Regions from separate parts of the Stappia quadratibracata genome, predicted to be linked through region 1. Evidence: predicted binding sites of a transcription regulator. Region 1 holds the regulator's gene; each other region holds the start of a gene.

Region 1 (7,135 bases):
CGCACATGCCGCATTTGCGGACTATTCAGGTGCCGCAAACGACTGGCAAGGCGAAGAGTGTATCAAAATGTGACCATTGCGACTCCTGTCACATCCGGTGACAGGATGGAACGGTTTCCGCCGCTTTTCGTGCCCGGTCCGGCCCGCCAAAGGCGGATCAGAACTCGTCGGGGCTGTAGTCGTAGCGGGTGTTGCAGAAGCGGCAGGTCACCTCGATGCGGCCCTCGACGGTCATGTCGTCGCGCTCTTCGGTGGTGAAGCCCTTCAGCATGCCCCGGATGCGCTCGTCCGAGCAGCGGCAGCGGTCGGCAAGCGGCTGGGGCGAGAAGATGCGCACGCCGCGCTCGTGGAACAGGCGGAACAGCAGCCGCTCGGCCGTCATGTCCGGGTCGCCGAGTTCGTCGTCGCGCAGGGTCTCGACCAGGGCGCGGGCCTCGCGCCAGGCGTCGTCTTCCTCGAACTCGTGCTCCAGCGCGCCTTCCGGCGCATCGCCCGGCGGCAGGTCGGCCTGGCGCATGCGCTCCGGCGCCTCGGGCAGGAACTGGGCGAGCACACCGCCGGCAAGCCAGGAATGGCGCGGAGTTTCCCCGGCGCGGCGATCCAGCACCTCGCCGACAGCAAGGCGAACCACGGTCGGGATCTGCTCGGACTGGGCGAAGTAGCGATGCGCCACCTCTTCCATCGTGATGCCGTCCAGCGCGACGATACCCTGGTAGCGGTTCATCGCCGCGCCCTGGTCGACCGTCATGGCCAGGTGACCGTTGCCGAGCAGCGAGGGGGTGTCGGTGCGCCCGGCCGCCTCGGCCGCCGCAACCGCCTCGGCATCGAACTGGGCGCAGGCGCGCAAACCGTCCGGCGTCTGGAAATCGACGACCAGCATGGAAACCGGGCCGTCGGTCGTCGTCTGCAGGGTGAAGCGTCCGTCGAACTTCAGCGAAGTGCCGAGCAGCGCCACCAGCGTGGCCGCCTCACCCAGAAGGCGCGAGACCGGCGCCGGATAGGCGTGGCGCTCGAGAATGCGGTCGAGAACCGGGCCGAGCATCACGGCGCGGCCGCGCACGTCCAGAGGCTCCACTGCGAAGGGAAGCACGGCATCGCGACCGGCCGGGGTGACGCCCAGCCGCTCCAGTTCGTCCTGAACGCTCATGTCGGGTCCTATGCGTCCTGCAGGGCTCCGAAGCACCAGGCAAGGATGCCCTTTTGTGCATGGAGCCGGTTTTCCGCCTCGTCGAAGACGACGGACTGCGGTCCGTCCATCACCTCCGAGGTCACCTCCTCGCCGCGATGGGCGGGCAGGCAATGCATGAAGATGGCTTCGCGGTCGGCTTCCGCCATCAGGCGGTCGTTGACCTGATACGGGCTCAGCAGGTTGTGGCGATCGCCATCATCGTCGCCCATAGAGACCCAGCAGTCGGTGACGACGCAGTCGACGCCCTTAACGGCCTCGAACGGATCGTCGGTGATGCGGATCTCGGCACCGGCCTTGCGGGCGGCGGCGATGAGCTCGGCCGGCGGCGCCAGCTGCGAGGGGGTGGCGATGTTGAGCGCGAAGTCGAGCTTGGCCGCAGCATGCACCCAGGACGCCAGCACGTTGTTGCTGTCGCCGGTCCAGGCGACGCTGCGCCCGGCGATGCTGCCCTTGTGCTCCTCGAAGGTCAGCACGTCGGCCATGATCTGGCACGGGTGGGTGCGCTTGGTCAGGCCGTTGATGACCGGCACGGTGGCGTACTCGGCCAGCTCCGTCAGTGCATCGTGATCGAGGATGCGGATCATGATCGCGTCGACATAGCGCGACAGGACGCGGGCCGTATCGGCGATGGTCTCGCCGCGGCCGAGCTGCATCTCGGCACCGGTCAGCATCAAGGTCTCGCCGCCGAGCTCGCGCATGCCCACGTCGAAGGAGATGCGGGTACGGGTCGAGGGCTGCTCGAACACCATGGCCAGAACGCGGCCGGCGAGCGGGCCGCCGCCCGACACGCGGACGGGGCCGCGCGCCTGCTTGATGCGGCGGCTGCCGTCCAGGATGAAGCGCAGCTCGCTGGCATCGACGTCGGTCAGGTCGAGGAAATGGCGCGGCTGGATGGTCATTACTCTGCAGCTCCCCGCTCGAGCCCGGCTTCCATGGCGGTAGCGGCCTGATCGATCCGCGACACGGCCTCCTCGATCTCCGCCTCGGTGATGGTCAGCGGCGGCATGATACGCAGGACGTTGTCGCCCGCGCCCACGGCCAGCACGCCGGCCTCGCGGAAATGCGACAGCAGCTCGGTGTTGGTGACCCGGCACTTCAGGCCGAGCATGAGGCCCTTGCCGCGGATCTCCTCGAAGATCGCGGGATGACCGTCGACGACGGCGGCCAGCTTCTGCTTCAGGAGCAGGCCCTTTTTCTGGACGCTGTCGAGGAAACCGTCGGCCAGCACCACGTCGAGCACGGCATTGCCGACCGCCATGGCCAGCGGATTGCCGCCATAGGTGGTGCCATGCGTGCCCGGCTTCATACCGGAGGCCGCTTCCTCGGTCGCAAGGCACGCGCCGAGCGGGAAACCGCCGCCGATGCCCTTGGCCACGGCCATGATGTCCGGGGTGATGCCCGCCCATTCATGCGCGAAGAGCTTGCCGGTACGCCCGACGCCGGTCTGCACCTCGTCGAGGATCAGCAGGATGCCCTTGTCGTCGCACAGGCGGCGCAGCTCGCGCAGGTACTCGGTCGGCACCGGGCGGATGCCGCCCTCGCCCTGGATCGGCTCGATCAGCAGGCCTGCGGTGGTATCGCCGATGGCGGCAAGCAACGCCTCATGGTCGCCGAACGGCACCTGGACGAAGCCCGGAGCCTTGGGACCGAAGCCTTCCAGATACTTCTCCTGCCCGCCGGCGGCGATGGTCGCCAGCGTACGGCCATGGAAGGCACCCTCAAAGGTGATGATGTCGACCCGCTCCGGCTCGCCCTTCGCATAGAAGTAGCGCCGCGCGGTCTTGATCGCGCATTCCAGCGCCTCGGCGCCGGAGTTGGTGCAGAACACCCGGTCGGCAAAGGTCGCCTGGGCCAGCTTGCGCGCGAACGCTTCCTGCCCCTCGATGGCATAGACGTTGGACACGTGCCACAGCTTGTCGGCCTGGTCCTTCAGTGCCTTGACGAGACCGGGATGGGAATGTCCGAGCGAATTGACGGCGATGCCGGCGGCGCAGTCGAGAAAGCGTCGGCCATCGGAAGTCTCCAGCCACACACCCTCGCCACGCACGAACTCCAGGTTCGCGCGGCTGTAGGTCTGATAGAGAGATGAGCCTTCCATGTCCTTACCTGCTCCCATTGACCGGCTGTCCTGCCGGGGAGATGCCTTGGCGGAGCGAGCCGCCTTCGATCCCCTCGCCTGCTGTCGGAACGCTGCCGTCATGCCGCCGCAAAGAGCGGCAAGAACCGCCGACAGGCATCGCCGAAAGCAATTATGCCGCCCACGAGAGGCGGCACGGCGAGGAAGCCCCGTTATACACCGGGAGAGCGCGGGAAAGTCAACGGAATTGGCTATGCGCGCCGCTCGGGCGCTGGCAGGACCAAAGTCGCCGGAAACGGCCTTTTCTGGGGAAAACCGTATCAATCCCCAGGTGAATCGCCCCCTCACCTTGAACCGCAAACCCGGCATATTGTAGCTTTGCAGTCAAGAAATACGAGATCTCGTGTATCCGACTCACAATAGCCTCAAAATCCGGCAATGAGCGGGGCACCCTCACGGTGTGCCGATAACCTTTTATTAACCAGATGTCGGGGCCCGATCAAACACGGAGTTGAGCGCATGTCCTGGACAAGCGAACGCGTCGACCTTCTCAAAAAGCTCTGGACCGACGGGCTGAGCGCCAGCCAGATCGCTGCAGAACTGGGCGGCGTGACCCGCAATGCGGTGATCGGCAAGGTCCACCGCCTCGGCCTGTCGGGACGCGCCAAGGCGGCGGCTCCCGCGCAGAAGGCGCGCACCAAGCCGGCCAAGGGCGGCGCGGAGGAAGCGGCACAGGCCGCGACCCAGCAGCAGGGCGGCAATGCCCCCTCGGCACCGCAGACGGTGGGCGCCACCGCGCTGAAGATCGAGACCGCTCCGGTCGCGGCTCCCGCGCCGCAGGCCAAGCCGGTTGCCGAGCTGGTGCCGATCGCCAAGCGCGCGACGATCCTGACCTTGACCGAGCGGACCTGCAAATGGCCGATCGGCGACCCGACCAAGGAAGACTTCTACTTCTGCGGCCACCCGTCGAACCCGGGCGTTCCCTACTGCACCTATCATTGCCGCATCGCCTACCAGCCGGCGAGCGACCGCCGCCGCGACCGCAACGTCGCCAACGGCTGAGGCAACGCCCCGGCCCGTTTCCGGGGGCGCAGTTACGAGAAAGGCCCGCCTGCGGTATCCGCGGCGGGCCTTTTCGCATTCTGGTGCCGGTTCGCAGATAGACGGCGCGACAGCCGCTCAGGCGTTTCCGCTAGCTGCGGGTTTCAGGAGGCGGCGGCGAACTGGTCGTTGAAGGCATAGCCGGCGCCGCGCACGGTGCGGATCGGATCCGGCACCTTGCCGCGGTTGATGGCCTTGCGCAGGCGCCCGACATGCACGTCGACCGTGCGCTCGTCGACATAGACGTCATGGCCCCAGACGCCGTCGAGCAGCTGCTCGCGCGAGAAGACGCGCCCCGGCGAGGTCATCAGGAACTCCAGCAGGCGAAACTCGGTCGGGCCGAGATGGATCTCGCGGCCCGAGCGGCGCACCCGGTGGGTCTCCCGGTCGAGTTCCAGATCCCCCGCGCGCAGCAGCGAGGAGACGACCTCCGGCTTTGCCCGGCGCAGCATCGCGCGCACCCGCGCCATCAGCTCCGGGATCGAGAACGGCTTCACCACATAGTCGTCGGCACCGGTGGCAAGGCCGCGGATGCGCTCCTGTTCCTCGCCGCGGGCGGTGAGCATGATCACCGGCAGACGTTCCGTCTCGGCACGCGAGCGCAGGCGGCGGCACAGTTCGATGCCGGACAGACCCGGCAGCATCCAGTCGAGAAGCAGCAGGTCCGGCTGGCTCTCGCGCAGGAGAAGATCGGCCTCGTCGCCGCGCATGCAGGTCTCGACCGTGTAGCCCTCGGCCTCGAGATTGTAGCGCAGCATCATGATGAGAGGCTCTTCGTCCTCGACAATAAGGACCTTCGGCATGTCGGATACCCTTGTCCAATCGACCCGGCCGGGAGGCATCGGCGCGGCTTTTCGCTCGCGCCGCCTTGCCGGCTCTCGTTGTCAGCGGCGGCGGACGGCAGGGCCGTCCGCGCCATCGTCAGGTTGCCAGGGCGTCCTCAGGACGCGGTATCGGTCTCGATGCCGGTCTCGTCGACCTTCTGACGCTCGTCGGTCGGCAGCACGCCGGTCGACATGTACATGACGTTCTCGGCGATGTTGGTTGCATGGTCGCCGATGCGCTCGATGTTCTTGGCGCAGAACAGCAGATGGGCGCAGACCGAGATCTGCCGCGGATCCTCCATCATGTAGGTGAGGAGTTCGCGGAAGATCGAAGTGTAGAGCGCGTCGACCTCGTCGTCGCGGTCGCGCACGGAGGCCGCCGCCACGCCGTCCCGGCCGGCATAGGCATCCAGCACATCCTTGAGCTGGCTCTGGGCGAGCTCGGTCATGTGCTCCACGCCGAGGGCGAACTTCTTGGAGTCGAAGGTACCCTCGATGGCGATGACGCGCTTGGCGACGTTCTTGGCGAGATCGCCGACGCGCTCAAGGTCGTTGGAGATGCGCATCGCCGAGATCACGTCGCGCAGGTCGCTGGCGACCGGCTGACGGCGGGCGATGATCAGGATCGCCTGCTCCTCGATCTCGAACTGCAGGGCATCGACCCGCTTGTCCTGTGCGATCACGCGGCGGGCAAGCTCCTTGTCCATGCGCACCAGGGCCTGCACGGAATCGTTCAGCATCATCTCGGCGAGGCCGCCCATCTCCGACACCCGGCCGGCGACTTCCTTCAGCTCCTCGTCGAACGACGAAACGGTATGTTGGCTCATGTCTCTTCTCCATTCGGGGCGCGGCAAGGTGCACGCGTCATCCCGTCTGTTCCCGCGGCTGGTCCAGACTAGCCGAAGCGGCCGGTGATGTAGTCCTGGGTGCGCTTGTCCCGGGGGTTGGTGAAGATGTCGTTCGTCGCCCCTTCCTCGACTAGGTTGCCGAGGTGGAAGAAGGCCGTGCGCTGCGAGACGCGGGCGGCCTGCTGCATGGAGTGGGTGACGATGACGATCGTGTAGTTCTCGCGCAGCTCGTCGATCAGCTCCTCCACCTTGGCGGTGGCGATGGGATCGAGGGCCGAGCAGGGCTCGTCCATCAGGATCACTTCCGGGCTGACGGCGATGGCGCGGGCAATGCACAGGCGCTGCTGCTGGCCGCCGGACAGGCCGGTGCCCGGCTCGTCGAGGCGGTCCTTCACCTCGTTCCACAGGCCGGCCTTCTGCAGGCTGGAGGCGACGATCTCCTCCAGCGCCGCCTTGTTGCGGGCCAGGCCATGGATGCGCGGGCCGTAGGCGATGTTGTCGAAGATCGACTTGGGGAACGGGTTCGGCTTCTGGAACACCATGCCGACCTTGGCGCGCAGCTGCACGGGGTCGACCTTGGGATCGTAGATGTCCTCTCCGTCGATCAGGATGTTGCCCTCGACGCGGCAGACGTCGATCGTGTCGTTCATCCGGTTGATGCAGCGAAGGAAGGTCGACTTGCCGCAGCCCGACGGGCCGATGAAGGCGGTGACCGTCTTCTCCTCGATGCGGATGCTCACATCCTTGATGGCGTGGGTGTCGCCGTAGAAGACCTGGACCTTCTCGGCTGAAATCTTGGCCTCGTTCATGGCGGCGACTTTCTCAGGCTTGGTCATTTGGTTCATGGCTTGGAAAGCCCCCTTACCAGCGACGCTCGAAACGACGGCGCAGGATGATCGCGACGATGTTCATGGTCATGAGGAACAGCAGCAGGACGATGATGCCGCCCCATGCCCGCTCGTAGAAGGCCGGGTCCGCGCGCTTGGCCCACTCGTAGATCTGGGCCGGCATGGCCGAGTTCGGATCGAGGAAGCCGGAGGCGAGGCTGCCGGGGTAGTTGGAAGCGATGAAGCCGACCATGCCGATGAGCAGCAGC
Region 2 (7,135 bases), 2.7 Mb from region 1:
GCAAGCCGCCGCTTGCGGTCGAAGGCGGCAACCGCCGCGTCGCCGAGCGAGCCGGCCTGCGCTGTGGAGATCATGGCAGCCATGTCAGTGCCCCTTCACCAGCTTGTGCCGGAAATGGCTCGAAACCTGGTCGATGACGACGATGGTGGCGAAGAGCAGCAGGAAGATCGCGACAACCTGGTCGTAGCGGCCCTGCCCCCACTGCATCGCAGTCTTGAGGTCGTAACCGATGCCGCCAGAGCCGACGAAACCCAGAATGGCGGAGGCACGCACATTGATCTCGAAGCGCAGGAGCGCATAGGAAAGCCAGTTCGGCAGGACCTGCGGCAGCACGCCGAGCCACATCGACTGGCTCCAGCTCGCGCCCGCCGAGGCGAGCCCCTCGACAGGCTTGCGGTCGGCATTCTCGCTTACTTCCGAGAACAGTTTGCCCAGTGCCCCCGTCGTGTGGAAGGCGATGGCGATCATCGCCGGCACCGGCCCGCCGCCGAGCAGAAAGATGAGCACGAGGGCGATGACGATCTCGGGGATCGCCCGCATCGCATCCATCAGCCGCCGGAACACGGGGATCAGCGCGGGAAACCGCGCCAGCCCGCGCGTCGACAGCAGCGACAGCAGCGCGCCCCCACAGGCTCCGATCAGCGTCGCCACGCCGGCAATGTTGATGGTCTCGATCAGGGACGGCAGAAACGTCCACATCAGGCCCGGCAGGTTGCCGGCCTTGGCAATCGCCTCGCTCACCACCTCGGACGGGAAGTCGAAGAACTGGTGGATGCCGGTCCAGAAGCCGCCGGCATTGCGGGCATCGGCAAGCTGGAAGCCCGATACCATCAGCAGGGTGAAGACCAGCAGCAGGATGCCGCTGTACATCTGCCGCTGGCGGGCATGGGCGAGATAGTCGGCGCGGATATCGCCCGACCTAGCGGAAGCCGTGTCCGTCATGAAGTCCTGCTACCATTGGCATGGGCCAAAGCGCACGGGCGGGACCAAGGGTCCCGCCCGGCTGTCACGAAGATCAGTCGATCAGTTGCTCTTGGCCTTGCGGACCGCGATGATCGACTCGTAGGCATCGTGGGTGATCGGGGCGAAGCCCGCGGTCTCGCCGGCGGCCACGTTGTAGGCGCACTCCGGATCCTTGCCGTGCAGGTCCTTCAGGAGCTGCGTGACCTTCTCCTTGACGTCGGCTGGCAGGGCGCGGCGCAGGACGACCGGGCCTTCCGGGATCGGCTTCGAGCGCCAGATCTCGACCAGGTCATTCATATCGACGAGACCGGCATCGACCGCCTTGCGAAGGGCGCCGGAATTGTAGCCGTCGATCCACTCGCCCTGGCCGTCGGCCCAGGTCACGCCACCGTCGACATCGCTGTTCTTCACGGCAACGATGGTCTGCTCATGACCGCCGGTGAAGACCACTTCGCCGAAATATGCGCCGTTTTCCATGGAAGCGCCGGTCTGCTGCGGGATCTCGATGGACGGGATCAGGTAGCCGGAGGTCGAGTTCGGGTCACCGAAACCGAACTTCTTGCCCTTCATGTCGGCCAGCGAGGTGATGCCGCTGTCCTTGCGAGCAAAACCGATGGAGTGATACGAGAACGAGCCGTCGAGGTTGGTCTTGACCAGCACGACGTCGACCGCTTCCGGATCGGTCAGGTAGGTCTTCGCGTAGCCCGAAGCGCCGAGCCAGGCCAGGTCGATGGAGCCGCCGAGCAGGCCCTGGATCACGCCGTCATAGTCGGCCGGGGTGAAGATCTTGGTCTCGACGCCGAGCAGGTCCTGCACATAGGAGCGCAGGCACTCGTTGGAGGCCAGGCGGTCCTGGGCGTTCTCGCCGCCGAGAACGCCGATGCGGAACTCGGTGATCTCCTGCGCCGTTGCACCGACAGACATGGTCGCGACCGCAGTGGCGGCCAAGAGAAGCTTCCTGAGCATATGACGTCTCCTGAAAGAGGTCGTTTGGTGTTCGTTGCGTGTGACCGCGCGCGGAGAGCCGCGCCGGATCCTGCGGCTCAGGCGGAGGCGGAGGCCGTCCGCAGCATGGCCGGGGATGGGGAGACCACCGCAGCCGGCATCGGCGTGGCGGTGATGCTGGTCGAGGTGATGGCCTCGGAGATTTCGTTGCCCTCGCCATCGGTGCCGTAGATCTCGCGCACCGCTTCGGCTGTCAGCTCATTCGCGGTGCCGTCGAACACGACCCGCCCCAGCGACATGCCGATGATCCGCTCGCAATAGGTGCGCGCGGTGTCCAGCGTGTGCAGGTTGGTAATGACGGTGATCCCTTCGCGCTCGTTGATGTCCTTGAGCGCGTCCATGACGATCTTGGCATTCAGCGGGTCGAGCGAAGCGATGGGCTCGTCAGCAAGCAGCACCTTCGGCGATTGCATCAGCGCGCGGGCAATCGCCACACGCTGCTGCTGGCCACCCGACAGGGCCTCGGCCCGCTTCAGCGCATGCTCGGCCACGCCCAGCCGCTCCAGGATGTCGATGGCGCGCAGGATGTCGGCCTTGGGAAACAGGTTGAACACGGTCGAAAGCGTCGAGCGGGCATTCAGCGTGCCATGCAGCACGTTGGACACGACGTCGAGGCGAGGCACGAGGTTGAACTGCTGAAACACCATCGCGCAGTCGCGCCGCCACGAGCGCAAAGCGGATCCCGACAGCGCCGAAACCTCGGTATCGCGGAACAGGATCCGTCCGCCATTCGGATCGACCAGCCGGTTGAGCATCCGCAGCAAGGTGGACTTGCCGGCACCCGAACGGCCGATGACACCGACCATCTGTCCGTCCGGAATGTCCAGCGTCACGCCATCCACCGCGGTCAGCAATCCGAACTTTCGCGTCACACCGTCGAGCTTGAACATTTGCGCCTCAATCCTGATGATTGAAGCTTGCGTATCCTGTATAGATGACAGGGAATCTGCGGTTTTATGACAATTCCCTGACGTTTCCCGGCTCCGAAAAAGCAATGCGCCGGCTTATGACTTCACTGAATTGCCTCGTAACGGTCCAGAAACGCCTGAGGATCGAGATTTCGAAAGTCTTCGAGCGTTTCGCGCAAGCGTTCATGGCTCCAGTCCCACCAGGCAAGCGCCTGCATGCGCGCCACGACATCCGCCGGAAAGCGCTCCCGGATCAACCGCGCGGGAACGCCGCCGACAATGGTGTACGGCGCGACATCGCGCGACACGACGGCCCCCGATCCGATCACCGCGCCATCGCCGACCGACACGCCGGGCAGGATGGTGGCACCGTGGCCGATCCAGGTGTCGTGACCGATCCGGACCCGCAGCGCACGGCGCCGCCGGAAGAAGTCGGCCTCCTGCTCGGCATCGTCCCAATAGTCGTTCGCGCGATAGGTGAAATGGTGCAGCGTTGCCCGCTCCATCGGATGATGGGTGGCATTGATCCGCACGCAGGCGGCGATGTTCGCGAACTTGCCGATCTCCGCGTTCCAGATCATCGCGTCGCGCATCACATAGGAATAATCATCCATGCGGGTCTCGCTGATGCTGACCCGCGCATCCACCTCGGTGTAGCGGCCGAACTCGCAGTCGCTGACCTCGGCGGTCGGATGGATGAACGGAGTTTCGGAAAGTCGTGCCATGCCCCGCCCCTCAGGCTGCGCGCGCCGGCGCGAAGCCGCGCACGTCGATGATCCGGTCTGCGACAGCCTCGCGCACTTCCTCGTCGTGGAAGATGCCGATCTGCGCGACGCCCTGCGCCTTCTTCTGAGCGATCATCTCGATCACCACGCGCCGGTTGGCCGCATCGAGCGAGGCGGTCGGCTCGTCGAGCAGCAACACCGGGTGATCGGTGATGAAGCCGCGGGCGATGTTCACGCGCTGCTGCTCGCCCCCGGAAAAGGTCGCGGGCGGCAGCTGCCAGAGACGCTGCGGCAGGTTGAGCCGTTCGAGCGTTTGAGCTGCCCGCTCCCGCGCGGTGGCTGCGTCGATGCCGCGCGCAACCAGCGGCTCGGCGACCACGTCGATTGCCGCAACGCGCGGAACGGTGCGCAGGAACTGGCTGACATAGCCGAGGGTCTCGCGGCGGATGGCCAGCACCAGCCGCGGCGAGGCCGCAACCAGATCGACCATCGCCTCGCCGTGGCGGATCAGGATCTCGCCGCCCGTTGCGGCATAGTTGCCATAGAGCATCTTGAGGATGGAGCTCTTGCCGGCGCCCGACGGGCCGCCGAGCACGACGCATTCTCCGGCATGCACCTCGAAGGACGCACCCTCCACCACCGGCAGTTCGAGACCGCCCTGCAGGTGCATGCAGAAGGACTTGGACAGGGCACTTGCCCGCACGGCGACGGTGCCGGCTTCGCGGCTGACGAGATCGGACATGGTCACACCTGCAGAATGGAAGAGACGAGAAGCTGGGTGTAGGGCGCCTGCGGATCGTCGAGCACCCGGTCGGTCAGTCCTTCCTCGACCACCCGGCCATCCTTCATCACGATCATCCGGTGCGACAGCAGCCGGGCGACCGCGAGATCGTGGGTGACGACGATGGCAGCAAGTCCGAGGTCGTTGACGAGACCACGCAGCAGATCGAGCAGACGCGCCTGCACCGACACGTCGAGCCCACCGGTCGGCTCGTCCATGAACACGAGGCGCGGGCCAGTCACGAGGTTTCGGGCGATCTGCAGCCGCTGGCGCATGCCGCCGGAAAAGGCGCGCGGCTGATCGTCGATGCGGTCGGCGGCGATCTCCACCCGCGACAGCCAGTGGGTGGCGGTGTCGCGAATGCGGCCGTAGTGGCGCTCGCCGACGGCCATCAGCCGCTCGCCGACATTGGCGCCGGCCGACACGGTCATGCGCAGCCCGTCCGCCGGGTTCTGGTGCACGAAGCCCCAGTCCGTGCGCATCAAGAGGCGCCGTTCGGCCTCGCTCATCCGGTAGAGATCGCGGCTCTCGCCGTCCCGCATGCGGTAGCTGACGCTGCCCGCACTTGGCTCCAGCCGTGTCGAGATGCAGTTGAGTAGCGTCGTCTTGCCCGAGCCGCTCTCACCGACGATGGCCAGCACCTCGCCCGGGTAGACCTCGAACGAGACATCCCGGCAGCCGACCCGCTCACCGTAATAGCGCGACAGTCCCGCAACGCTCAGCAGCGGCGTTTCATCCAGCATCGTCATCGCGCCGTCTCCCCTTCGCCCTTGCCATGGCCCGAATAGGCCTCGTCCGGCGACATACTGCCGCGATGGCCGGCCGCGCGGCGGTCCTCGCAATGGTCGGTATCCGAGCAAACGAACATCCGCCCGCCGCGGTCGTCGAGGATCACCTCGTCGAGATAGACGCCCTCCGCGCCGCACAGAGCGCAGGGCTCGTCGAATGTCTGGATCTCGAAGGGATGGTCCTCGAAATCGAGGCTCACCACCCTTGTGTGCGGCGGAATGGCGTAGATCCGCTTCTCTCGGCCCGCGCCGAACAGCTGCAGCGCCTCGCTCATGTCCATCTTCGGGTTGTCGAACTTGGGCGTCGGCGAGGGATCCATCACATAGCGACCAGACACCAGCACCGGATAGGCATAGGTGGTCGCGATATGGCCGTGACGGGCGATATCCTCGTACAGCTTGACGTGCATCAGGCCGTATTCCTCGAGCGCATGCATCTTGCGCGTCTCGGTCTCGCGCGGTTCCAGGAAGCGCAGCGGCTCGGGGATCGGCACCTGGTAGACCAGCACCTGTCCGGCCTGCAGCTTCTCTTCCGGGATGCGGTGGCGCGTCTGGATGATCGTCGCCTCGCGCGTTTTCGTGGTCACCGCGACGCTGGCCACCTTCTGGAAGAACGCACGGATCGACACCGCATTGGTGGTGTCGTCCGCCCCCTGGTCGATGACCTTCAGGACGTCCTGCGGCCCGAGGATCGAGGCAGTCACCTGCACGCCGCCGGTGCCCCAGCCATAAGGCATGGGCATCTCGCGACTGGCAAAGGGCACCTGGTATCCGGGAATGGCGATGGCCTTGAGAATGGCCCGGCGGATCATCCGCTTCGTCTGCTCGTCCAGATAGGCGAAGTTGTAGGTGGCGAGGTCGTCGCCGAGTGCGGTTGCAGCGCTCATTCGGCAGCCTCCTGCGTGTCGCTTTCACGTGTCTGCCGCGCCTCGAACTCGGCCCGCATCCGGCGGACGAGATCCAGCTCCGCCTGGAAGTCGACATAGTGCGGCAGTTTCAGATGCTCGACGAAGCCCGTCGCCTGGACGTTGTCGGCATGGGAGATGACGAATTCCTCGTCCTGCGCCGGGGCAACGCGGTCCTCGCCCAGCTCGCCGGCGCGCAGCGACCGGTCGACGAGTGCCATCGCCATCGCCTTGCGCTCCGACTGGCCAAACACCAGGCCATAGCCGCGGGTGAACTGCGGCGGCAGTTTCGCCGAGCCGGCGAACTGGTTGACCATCTGGCATTCGGTCACGCGGATGCGGCCGAGCGAGACGGCAAAACCGAGCTCGGGCACGTCGATCTCTACCTCAACCTCGCCGATGCGGATCTCGCCGGCGAAGGGGTGCGTGCGCCCGTAGCCGCGCTGGGTGGAATAGCCGAGAGCCAGCAGAAAGCCCTCATCGCCGCGCGCAAGAGCCTGAAGGCGCAGATCGCGCGCCATCGGAAACTCCATCGGCTCGCGCGTCAGGTCGCCGGAGGGTTCCTGAGGCATCTCGGCCGGGTCTTCCGAATAGGCCCGCTCGATCAGGTCTTCCTGCGCCAGAATGTCGGCGACGCGGGTCAGCGGCTCGCCTTCGCTTTCGCGCGCCGGGGCCGGCGCCACCGTCTCGTCGCCGGCAAGGGCAGGATCGAGCAGGCGATGCGTGTAGTCGAAGGTCGGACCGAGAACCTGTCCCCCGGGCAAATCCTTGTAGGTGGCCGAAACCCGCCGCTCGGCAACCATCTCGCCGGTCTCGACCGGCAGCGAGGCACCGAAGCGCGGCAGGGTCGTGCGATAGGCGCGCAGCAGGAAGATCGCTTCGATCATGTCGCCCCGCGCCTGCTTGACGGCCAGCGCGGCAAGCTCAGGCGCGTAGAGGGAGGCTTCCGCCATCACCCGGTCGACGGCCAGCGCCAGCTGCTCGACGAGCTGTTCGACGGTGATCGAGGGAAGGGACCGGTCGCCGCGGCGACGGTCGGCCAGCATCTTGTGGGCGTTGG
Region 3 (7,135 bases), 3.3 Mb from region 1:
CATCTTCGAGGGCGCGGCGGAAATCCAGGCGCAGGTCATCGCCCGGCGGGTACTGGAAGAGCGCGGCTGAGGCGGGGCCTCAGCCGGCAACTTAAGGTGTGGGGCGTTCGCGCCTCACCCCATGGCGACGACCAGCCAGAGCGAGATCCATGGCACGCCGATCAGCAGGGCAAGGCGGAAGATGTCGGCGATCCAGAAGGGCGTGACGCCCCGGAAGATCGTGGTCAGGCTGACGTCTTCCAGCACGCTGCGCAGCACGAAGACGTTGAGGCCGACGGGCGGGGTGATCAGGCTGATCTCGGTCACCACCACGACGACGATGGCGAACCAGATCAGCACCAGCTCGGGATCGGCGAGCAGGCCTGAGCCGAAATCCAGCGTCGTCACCAGCGGATAGAAGACCGGCACGGTGAGCAGGATCATCGACAGGCTTTCCAGCACGCAGCCGAGCAGGATGTAGACGGCGACGATCGCCAGGATCACCAGCCAGGGGCTGACGTCGAGGTCGGACACGGCATCGGACAGCGCATCCGGAAGGCCGGCGAAATTCACGAAATTGGTGAAGATGTCGGCGCCGATGATCAGGGCGAAGATCATCGCGGTGGCGCGGGTGCTTTCGCCGATGGCCTCGCCAAGGGCGCGCCAGCCGAGCCGGCCGAACAGGGCCGAGAGCGGCAGGGCGGCACCTGCGCCGATGCCGGCGGCCTCGGTCGGGGTGAAGAAGCCGCCATAGATGCCGACCATGATGATGGCGAACAGGACGATCAGGGCGACGACGCCGAGCACGTCGCGCCGGGTCAGCGGTTCGGCCTCGGTCGCCGGCGGGGCGAGCTCGGGATTGCGCCACACGGCGACCTGAACGGCGGCGAGATAGAACAGCAGGCCGACGATGCCCGGCACCACGCCGGCGATGAACAGTTTGCCGATGTCGGACTCGGTCAGCAGCCCGTAGATGATCAGAATCACCGAGGGCGGAATGAGAATGCCGAGCGTGCCGCCGGCGGCGATGGAGCCGGCGGCGAGGCTGTCGGCATAGCCGAAGCGGCGCATGGAAGGCATCGCCACCCGCGACATAGTGGCGGCGGTGGCGAGCGAGGAGCCGCAGACGGCGGAAAAGCCGCCGCAGGCGATCACCGAGGCCATGGCAAGGCCCCCGCGCATGCGCGCCGTCGCGTGGTTGGCGACCGCGTAGAGCCCGTGGGCGACGCCGGAGCGGGCCAGCACGTTGCCCATGAAGATGAACAGCGGCACCACCGAGAGCGAGTAGGCAAGGCCGGCGTCGAAGACCAGCGTGCCGGTCATGGCCAGGCTGGCGTCGAGCCCGCGCATCCAGGCAAAGCCGGCCATGCCGACCAGGGCCATGGCGAAGGCCACAGGCATCTTCAGGAAGATGAGGGCAAGCAGGACGGCGAAGCCGATCAGCGATTCCGTCATGTGGGATCCCGTCGTGAGACGTCCGGGCGAAGCGCCCGCAGGACGGCGGCAATGCAGGCGAGCGCGCAGCCCGCAGCGGCAAGGAAAGCGACCGGCGCCAGCGGCAGCGACAGGGAGTCGCTGACCGCGCCATCTTCGGCAAGCCGCTGTCCGTGCAGGAACAGCCGCCAGGAAAAGACGGCAAGGACCAGGGCCACCAGCAGGCCGGTAACCGGGCGCACGGCACGGGTGATACGCCCGCCCGCCGTCATGTCCATGAGGTCGACCTCGACATGTTCGCCGCGCGCGGTGGTCACCGGCAGGGCGAGGAAGACGAGCGAGGCGAGGAAGATCTCGGTCAGCTCATAGGCGCCGGCCAAAGGCGCGTTGAACCAGTAGCGGGCGACCACGTCGATGCAGGTGACGAGGGTGAGGGCGAGGAGCAGCGCGCCGGAGGCCACCGAGAGCAGCGTCTCCAGAGCATGGGCGAGGGACCGGCGCGGCGGCCGGCCCCCCTTGTCCGTTGTTGGCGACATAGGCGCAGCGTCCCGCCGGCTCAGAAGGAGATGCCGGTCTCGGCGCGCAGTTCGGCCAAAGCGGCAGCGCCGTCGAAGCCCTGCGCCTTGACCGCTTCGGCCCAGGCCGCCTCATGCTTGCCCGCGTGCTCGCGGATGGCGGCCAGCACGGCGTCGTTGGCCTCGTGCACCTCGATCTTGGTCTCGGCGACGAGCGCGATGCCGCCGGCATCGGCCGCATCCCACACCGCGCCGGCCTTTTCGGCGAAGGCGGCGCCCGAGAGCTTCTCGATGGCGGCCTTGTCGGCGTCGGAGATCTCGTCCCACTTGGCCTGGTTCATGACCAGGAACCAGGAGGTGTTGTAGATGCCGCCGGGGACCTTCAGCGTGTAGGAGAGATGATCGGCAAGGCGGAAGGCCTTGAGCGCCTCCATCGGGAAGGTGACGCCGTCGATGACGCCGCGCGAAAGCTTCTCGTAGACCTCGCCGGGGCCCATGAACTGGGTGACGACGCCGAGATCCTGCATCAGGTCGGCGATATAACCGCCCGGCGTGCGCAGCTTGAGGCCGGCGAAGTCCTCGGGCTTCTCGATCTTGCGCTGGTTGTTGTGAACCATGCCGGGGCCATGGGCGAAGACGGAGAGCAGCTTGACGCCCTCGTGCTCTGCCGCAGCATCCAGCGTGCCCGCATAGACCTTCCAGTAAGCCTTGGAGACCGAGACCGCATCATTGCCGAGGAAGGAGAACTGGCCGATGCGCGAGCGCAGGAACCGATCGTCCTGAGTGAAGGAATGCAGGCCGTAGGTGATGTCGGCAACGCCGTCGCGGGCCATGTCGTAATGGGCCGGGGGAGCGCCGAGCGGCTTGGCCAGCACGCGCACCTTGACGCGGCCTTCCGTCGCCTTCTCGACCTCGTCGGCCCAGGGCTTCATGGCGTTCTCGACCAGCGGGTGCTTGGGCGGCAGCCAGGACGACATGACCAGAGTGGTGTCGGCGCGGGCACCGGCAAGGCCGGCAACGAGGCTGCAAGCGAGCGCGGCAAGGCCGAACCCGGCGGATTTCACCGTGAAGCGCATGTTTTCCTCCCATGTTCCGGCCGGGCGAAGCCTGTTGCCGCCGGATATTAGTTTCAATTGCAACTTTTTCAGGAAACCGACGCGGCGTCAAGGCAGTTGCAACCCTGGGGCAGGCTATGCGGGACCGTCGGCCGGATCAAACATCCTGTGCCTCTGCCGCGCCGGTCGAAAGCCAGGCGGCGAGCAGGCCGTCGAACAGGGCGAGCTGCGCGTCCTCGCCGGCAAGGGTGCCGAGGCTGTGGCCGACGATCATGTGATAGAAGAACGCGAGCACGCCCTGGGCCAGAAGATCCGGGTCCGCACCGCGCACAAGGCGCCCTTCGCGCGACAGCCGGCGAAACCCCTCGAGCGCGCACTCTTCCATCGCCTGACAGACGCCGAGAAACAGCCGCGTCCACGGGCCGTCGCGCAGGGTCGACTGGACGAGATAGAGGCGGGCGAAGTCCGGATCGGAGCGGTAGAGCGCCAGCCAGGGGCGGAAGATGCCGGCAATGTAGTCGCGGGTCTCGCCGATCGGCGTGCGGGCCACATGGGCGCGCATGGCGACCTCAAGCTGCTCGAGATCGGCCGTGCGCGCGGCGATCAGCAGGCTGGTCTTGTCGGCGAAGTGGGCGAAGACCGTTGCCTTGGCAACGCCGGCTGCCTCGGCGATCGCATCGACGCTGGTCGCCTCGAACCCCTGGCCCGAGAAGAGGCGGGCCGCCTCGGCGAGGATCCTGTCACGGGTTTCGCGGGTGCGCTTCTGGGGCCGTCCGACCATGGTGTGCCTTCTTGTGGATTCATTTATTGACCGTGGTCATAAAATACGGCATCAATTCTTGACCGCGGTCAACTTTAGTCACGAAACAGGAAAGCCGACAATGGCGAAACGTATTCTCGTGCTGGACGGGCATCCGGGTCCGGACAGCCTGTGCGGGGCGCTGGCCGCCTCCTATGTCCAGGGCGCCACGCGCGCCGGACATCAGGTGAAGCTGCTGCGCCTGTCGCAGATGCAGTTCGACCCGGACATGGGGCCGGGTTTCAAGCCGGCAAAGGTGCTGGAGCCGTGCCTTGCCGAGGTGCAGGCGGCGATCACCTGGTGCGAGCATCTGGTGATCGTGCATCCGCTGTGGTGGGGATTGATGCCGGCCAAGCTGAAGGGGCTGATCGACCGGGTTCTGCTGCCCGGTTACGCCTTTCGCTACGAGCCCGGCCAGATGGTGCCGGCAAAGCTGCTGAAGGGGCGTTCGGCCGAAGTGCTGGTCACCTCCGACACGCCGCCATGGTACCTGCGCTTCCTGCTGTGGACGCCCGGCTTCCGGGCGATGCGCAAGCAGATCCTGGAGTTCTGCGGCTTTTCGCCCGTGCGCTTCCGCACCTTCGCGCCGGTGCAGGGCTCGGACGAGAAAAAGCGCAAGGGCTGGATCGAGAAGGCAGGAAAATACGGGGAGGTGGCCTGAGCGCGGCAGCAGCCCCTTGGGTCGAGGCGTTCAGTAACGCTCTTCGGGGAACCAGCCGAAGACCGTGAGATCGAGGGTCGTCTGGGCGATGCGCTCGCGGCTGGTCATCAGGATCTGGCCGCCGCGTCGCTGGTAGAAGCGGACCGCCTCGTCATTGTCCTTGAGCACCCGGATGGCAAGGCCGTCGAGACGGGCGCGGGTCAGGGCGGCGCGGGTGGCGGTGAACAGCTCGCTGCCGAAGCCGAGGCCCTGATGGTCCGGCCGGACATAGAGCTCGTAGATCTCGCCCTCGAAGGGCAGCTCGCGCATGCGGCTGCGGCCCCAGGTGGCATAGCCGGCGGGAATGCCGGCGACCTGCAGGATCTGGATCTGGACACCGCGCGACAAGGCGGTACGCCACCATTTCGGCCCGCGGCGGGAGATCATCCGCTCCAGTTCCAGGCCGTCGATGATACCCCGATAGGTCGACCGCCAGGCATCCTCGTGGATGGTGGCGAGCGCTTCGGCATCGTCGTGGCGCGCTGGGCGCAGGGCTGTCAGGCCGATACTCATGGAACCATGATAGCGCCCTTCGGCGGCGGACAAAAGCCGTTGCGCATGACCAGGTCACAGCCAGTCGTGCACGAGGTGGAAAACGCGGAGAAGCGGGGAGGGGAGCTGCAGAAACGGAAAAGGGCCGGCGTTGGAGCCGGCCCTTCCGGTTGCAGTCTCAGTCCTTGCGGACCGGGGAACATCTGCGACAAAACCCCGGGGGGCTGGGGGGCTGTTGCGTACCGAAGCCTTGTCGTCAGTTCCTTATGCAACGATGCGAATTTCGCCGGTCAAGATGGCACCGTCTGGGCTGCAATGGGGCGAAACTATGAAATCGACACGGGCCTCGAAAAAGGCCCGGCGAGGGGCCCCAGGGAGGCCGAAACGCCATGTTTTGCAAGGTCTTGGCAAGGTGCCTGGCGTGCTCCTGCGCCGGGCTGAATGCGCCTGCGCGCGCCCGCTCCGCCGCCGGGACTTGCAAAAGGCGAAGAGGGCGGCCCATCATGACAGGCGGATGACAGGGCGGCGAGGCAGAAGGCGCGATGAGCGAGTTCGATGAAGACGCATCCAGGGCCGGGGCGGAGCCGGCGCCGATCTCCGGCCTTGCGACTGCCCGCAGTCCCGGCGCACCGCCTGTCCCCGCGCTTGTTTCCTTTCATCGGCGCGAACTCGATCTGATCCTGCGGGTCTATGGCCACCGGGTGGCCTCGGGCGAATGGCGGGATTACGCCATCGACCACCTGAAGGACCGGGCGGTGTTCTCTGTCTTCCGCCGCAGCTCCGAAATGCCGCTGTTCCGCATCGAGAAAGTGCCGCGCAACGCCAAGCGGCAGGGCGCCTATGCCGTGGTCGGCACGGGCGGTGTGATCCTCAAGCGCGGCGGCGACCTTGCCCAGGTGCTCAAGGTCTTCGAGAAGAAGCGTCACCTCAGCCTGGTGTGAACCGGCGAGCAAAAGGCGCTGGCCGGACAGGTCGGCCCCAACTGACGAGGAAAAGGCGGAGGCCAGACAGGCTGGCCCCAACTGATGAGAAAAGGCGGAGGCCAGACAGGCTGGCCTCCGCAAGGAAGTGCCGCAGGGATTGCGAGCACGGAACCGTCGAACCTTCAGAACTTGTAGGACATGCGCGCGGCCAGGGCGTGCGACTGGGCGCGTGCCCGGTATTCGCCCGCATAGGTGAGCGTGCCGGACAGGCCGTTGGTCGCGGAATTGACCTCGACGCCGGCCGACAGGCGGGCGATGTCGCGACCGATTCCGTTGCCGGTGGCGGTGACGGGGGCGCCCAGCATGGTGGCGTTGCGGCGGTCGCCGAGCGAGCCGATGGCCCGGGCATAGGCAACGTCCATCACCGGGGCGACCGTTGCCACGGTGCCGAGCGCCATCGCGGGCGCGGCAACGCGCACACCCGCGCCGGCATCGAACTGGCTGGCATTTGCGGACGGAGCGGCAAGCGAGAAGACGCCGGCGCCGGTCTCGGTCGAGCTGCCCAGCCACTGATGCACGAGGCGGGCCTGCACATAGGGCTGCACGGTCGCGCCCATCGTCTCGAAGGTCATGCCGACGCGGGCATTCGACCAGGCGCCGACATCGACGGCGTTGCTCGATCCGGTAAAGGCGACGGCGCCGCCGGCGCCGGCAATGGCGTTGCGGGTGCGGCTCGTCTCGAAGCGGGTCAGGCCGCCGGCCGCGTCGGCGAAGAAGCCGCCGGCCGAGTAGCTGCCATAGGCCACCGCATGTAGGCCGGTCGCACGCGCGGTGTTGCCGCCGCCCTGGCTGTTGCCCGAGGTGAAGCCGATGCCGACACCGCCGCCGATGCCGTCGGCCAGCGTGACGTCGATACCGGTCAGCATGCCGCCGGTGCGGCTGATGCTGCCGGGGGAGCCGGCGTTTGCCGAGGTGCCGGAGAAGCTGCCGAGCATCGACCCCCACAGCCGGTAGCGGGCGGCTTCTCCGGGGGCGGCGCCATGGCTCGACAGGCTGACCGTGCCGGGCATGGCCTTGCCCGATCCGTGTGCGGCGGCCAGGTTCGAGATGGTGCCGGCGATCTGCGACAGGGTCGAGGCCTGGGCGGTCTGCGACTGGCTGAACACCGAGGCGGTGCTGCCCTCGCGCGTGGCGGTCAGGTTGGCAAGATCGAGAAGGCCCCAGCCGTATTCGCTGTC

Evidence for each region. The regulator PhoB, encoded in region 1, activates phosphate uptake and scavenging genes when phosphate is short. The targets are predictions, from matches to a motif close to TGTCATNNANCTGTCAT.
Region 2: the regulator PhoB is predicted to act here: its motif matches at 2,925-2,941, upstream of phnC (phosphonate ABC transporter ATP-binding protein).
Region 3: the regulator PhoB is predicted to act here: its motif matches at 5,478-5,494, upstream of H7H34_RS19665 (DUF2794 domain-containing protein).

The regions. Positions count from the first base shown of each region.
Region 1 covers NZ_JACMIA010000001.1:1,044,512-1,051,646, reverse strand. Annotated here, with positions in the region: gene H7H34_RS04815 (Hsp33 family molecular chaperone) at 158-1,147, opposite strand; gene argF (ornithine carbamoyltransferase) at 1,156-2,088, opposite strand; gene H7H34_RS04805 (aspartate aminotransferase family protein) at 2,088-3,287, opposite strand; gene H7H34_RS04800 (GcrA family cell cycle regulator) at 3,786-4,328, shown strand; gene phoB (phosphate regulon transcriptional regulator PhoB) at 4,472-5,170, opposite strand; gene phoU (phosphate signaling complex protein PhoU) at 5,308-6,018, opposite strand; gene pstB (phosphate ABC transporter ATP-binding protein PstB) at 6,087-6,848, opposite strand; gene pstA (phosphate ABC transporter permease PstA) at 6,901-7,135, opposite strand, start outside.
Region 2 covers NZ_JACMIA010000001.1:3,774,594-3,781,728, forward strand. Annotated here, with positions in the region: gene phnE (phosphonate ABC transporter, permease protein PhnE) at 1-83, opposite strand, end outside; gene phnE (phosphonate ABC transporter, permease protein PhnE) at 85-942, opposite strand; gene phnD (phosphonate ABC transporter substrate-binding protein) at 1,024-1,929, opposite strand; gene phnC (phosphonate ABC transporter ATP-binding protein) at 2,007-2,858, opposite strand; gene H7H34_RS16940 (DapH/DapD/GlmU-related protein) at 2,981-3,601, opposite strand; gene phnL (phosphonate C-P lyase system protein PhnL) at 3,612-4,343, opposite strand; gene phnK (phosphonate C-P lyase system protein PhnK) at 4,346-5,122, opposite strand; gene H7H34_RS16955 (alpha-D-ribose 1-methylphosphonate 5-phosphate C-P-lyase PhnJ) at 5,128-6,057, opposite strand; gene H7H34_RS16960 (carbon-phosphorus lyase complex subunit) at 6,054-7,135, opposite strand, start outside.
Region 3 covers NZ_JACMIA010000001.1:4,381,367-4,388,501, reverse strand. Annotated here, with positions in the region: gene H7H34_RS19700 (acyl-CoA dehydrogenase family protein) at 1-70, shown strand, start outside; gene H7H34_RS19695 (TRAP transporter large permease) at 115-1,434, opposite strand; gene H7H34_RS19690 (TRAP transporter small permease) at 1,431-1,949, opposite strand; gene H7H34_RS19685 (TRAP transporter substrate-binding protein) at 1,970-3,004, opposite strand; gene H7H34_RS19680 (TetR/AcrR family transcriptional regulator) at 3,141-3,764, opposite strand; gene H7H34_RS19675 (NAD(P)H-dependent oxidoreductase) at 3,865-4,443, shown strand; gene H7H34_RS19670 (GNAT family N-acetyltransferase) at 4,474-4,995, opposite strand; gene H7H34_RS19665 (DUF2794 domain-containing protein) at 5,517-5,915, shown strand; gene H7H34_RS19660 (S8 family peptidase) at 6,080-7,135, opposite strand, start outside.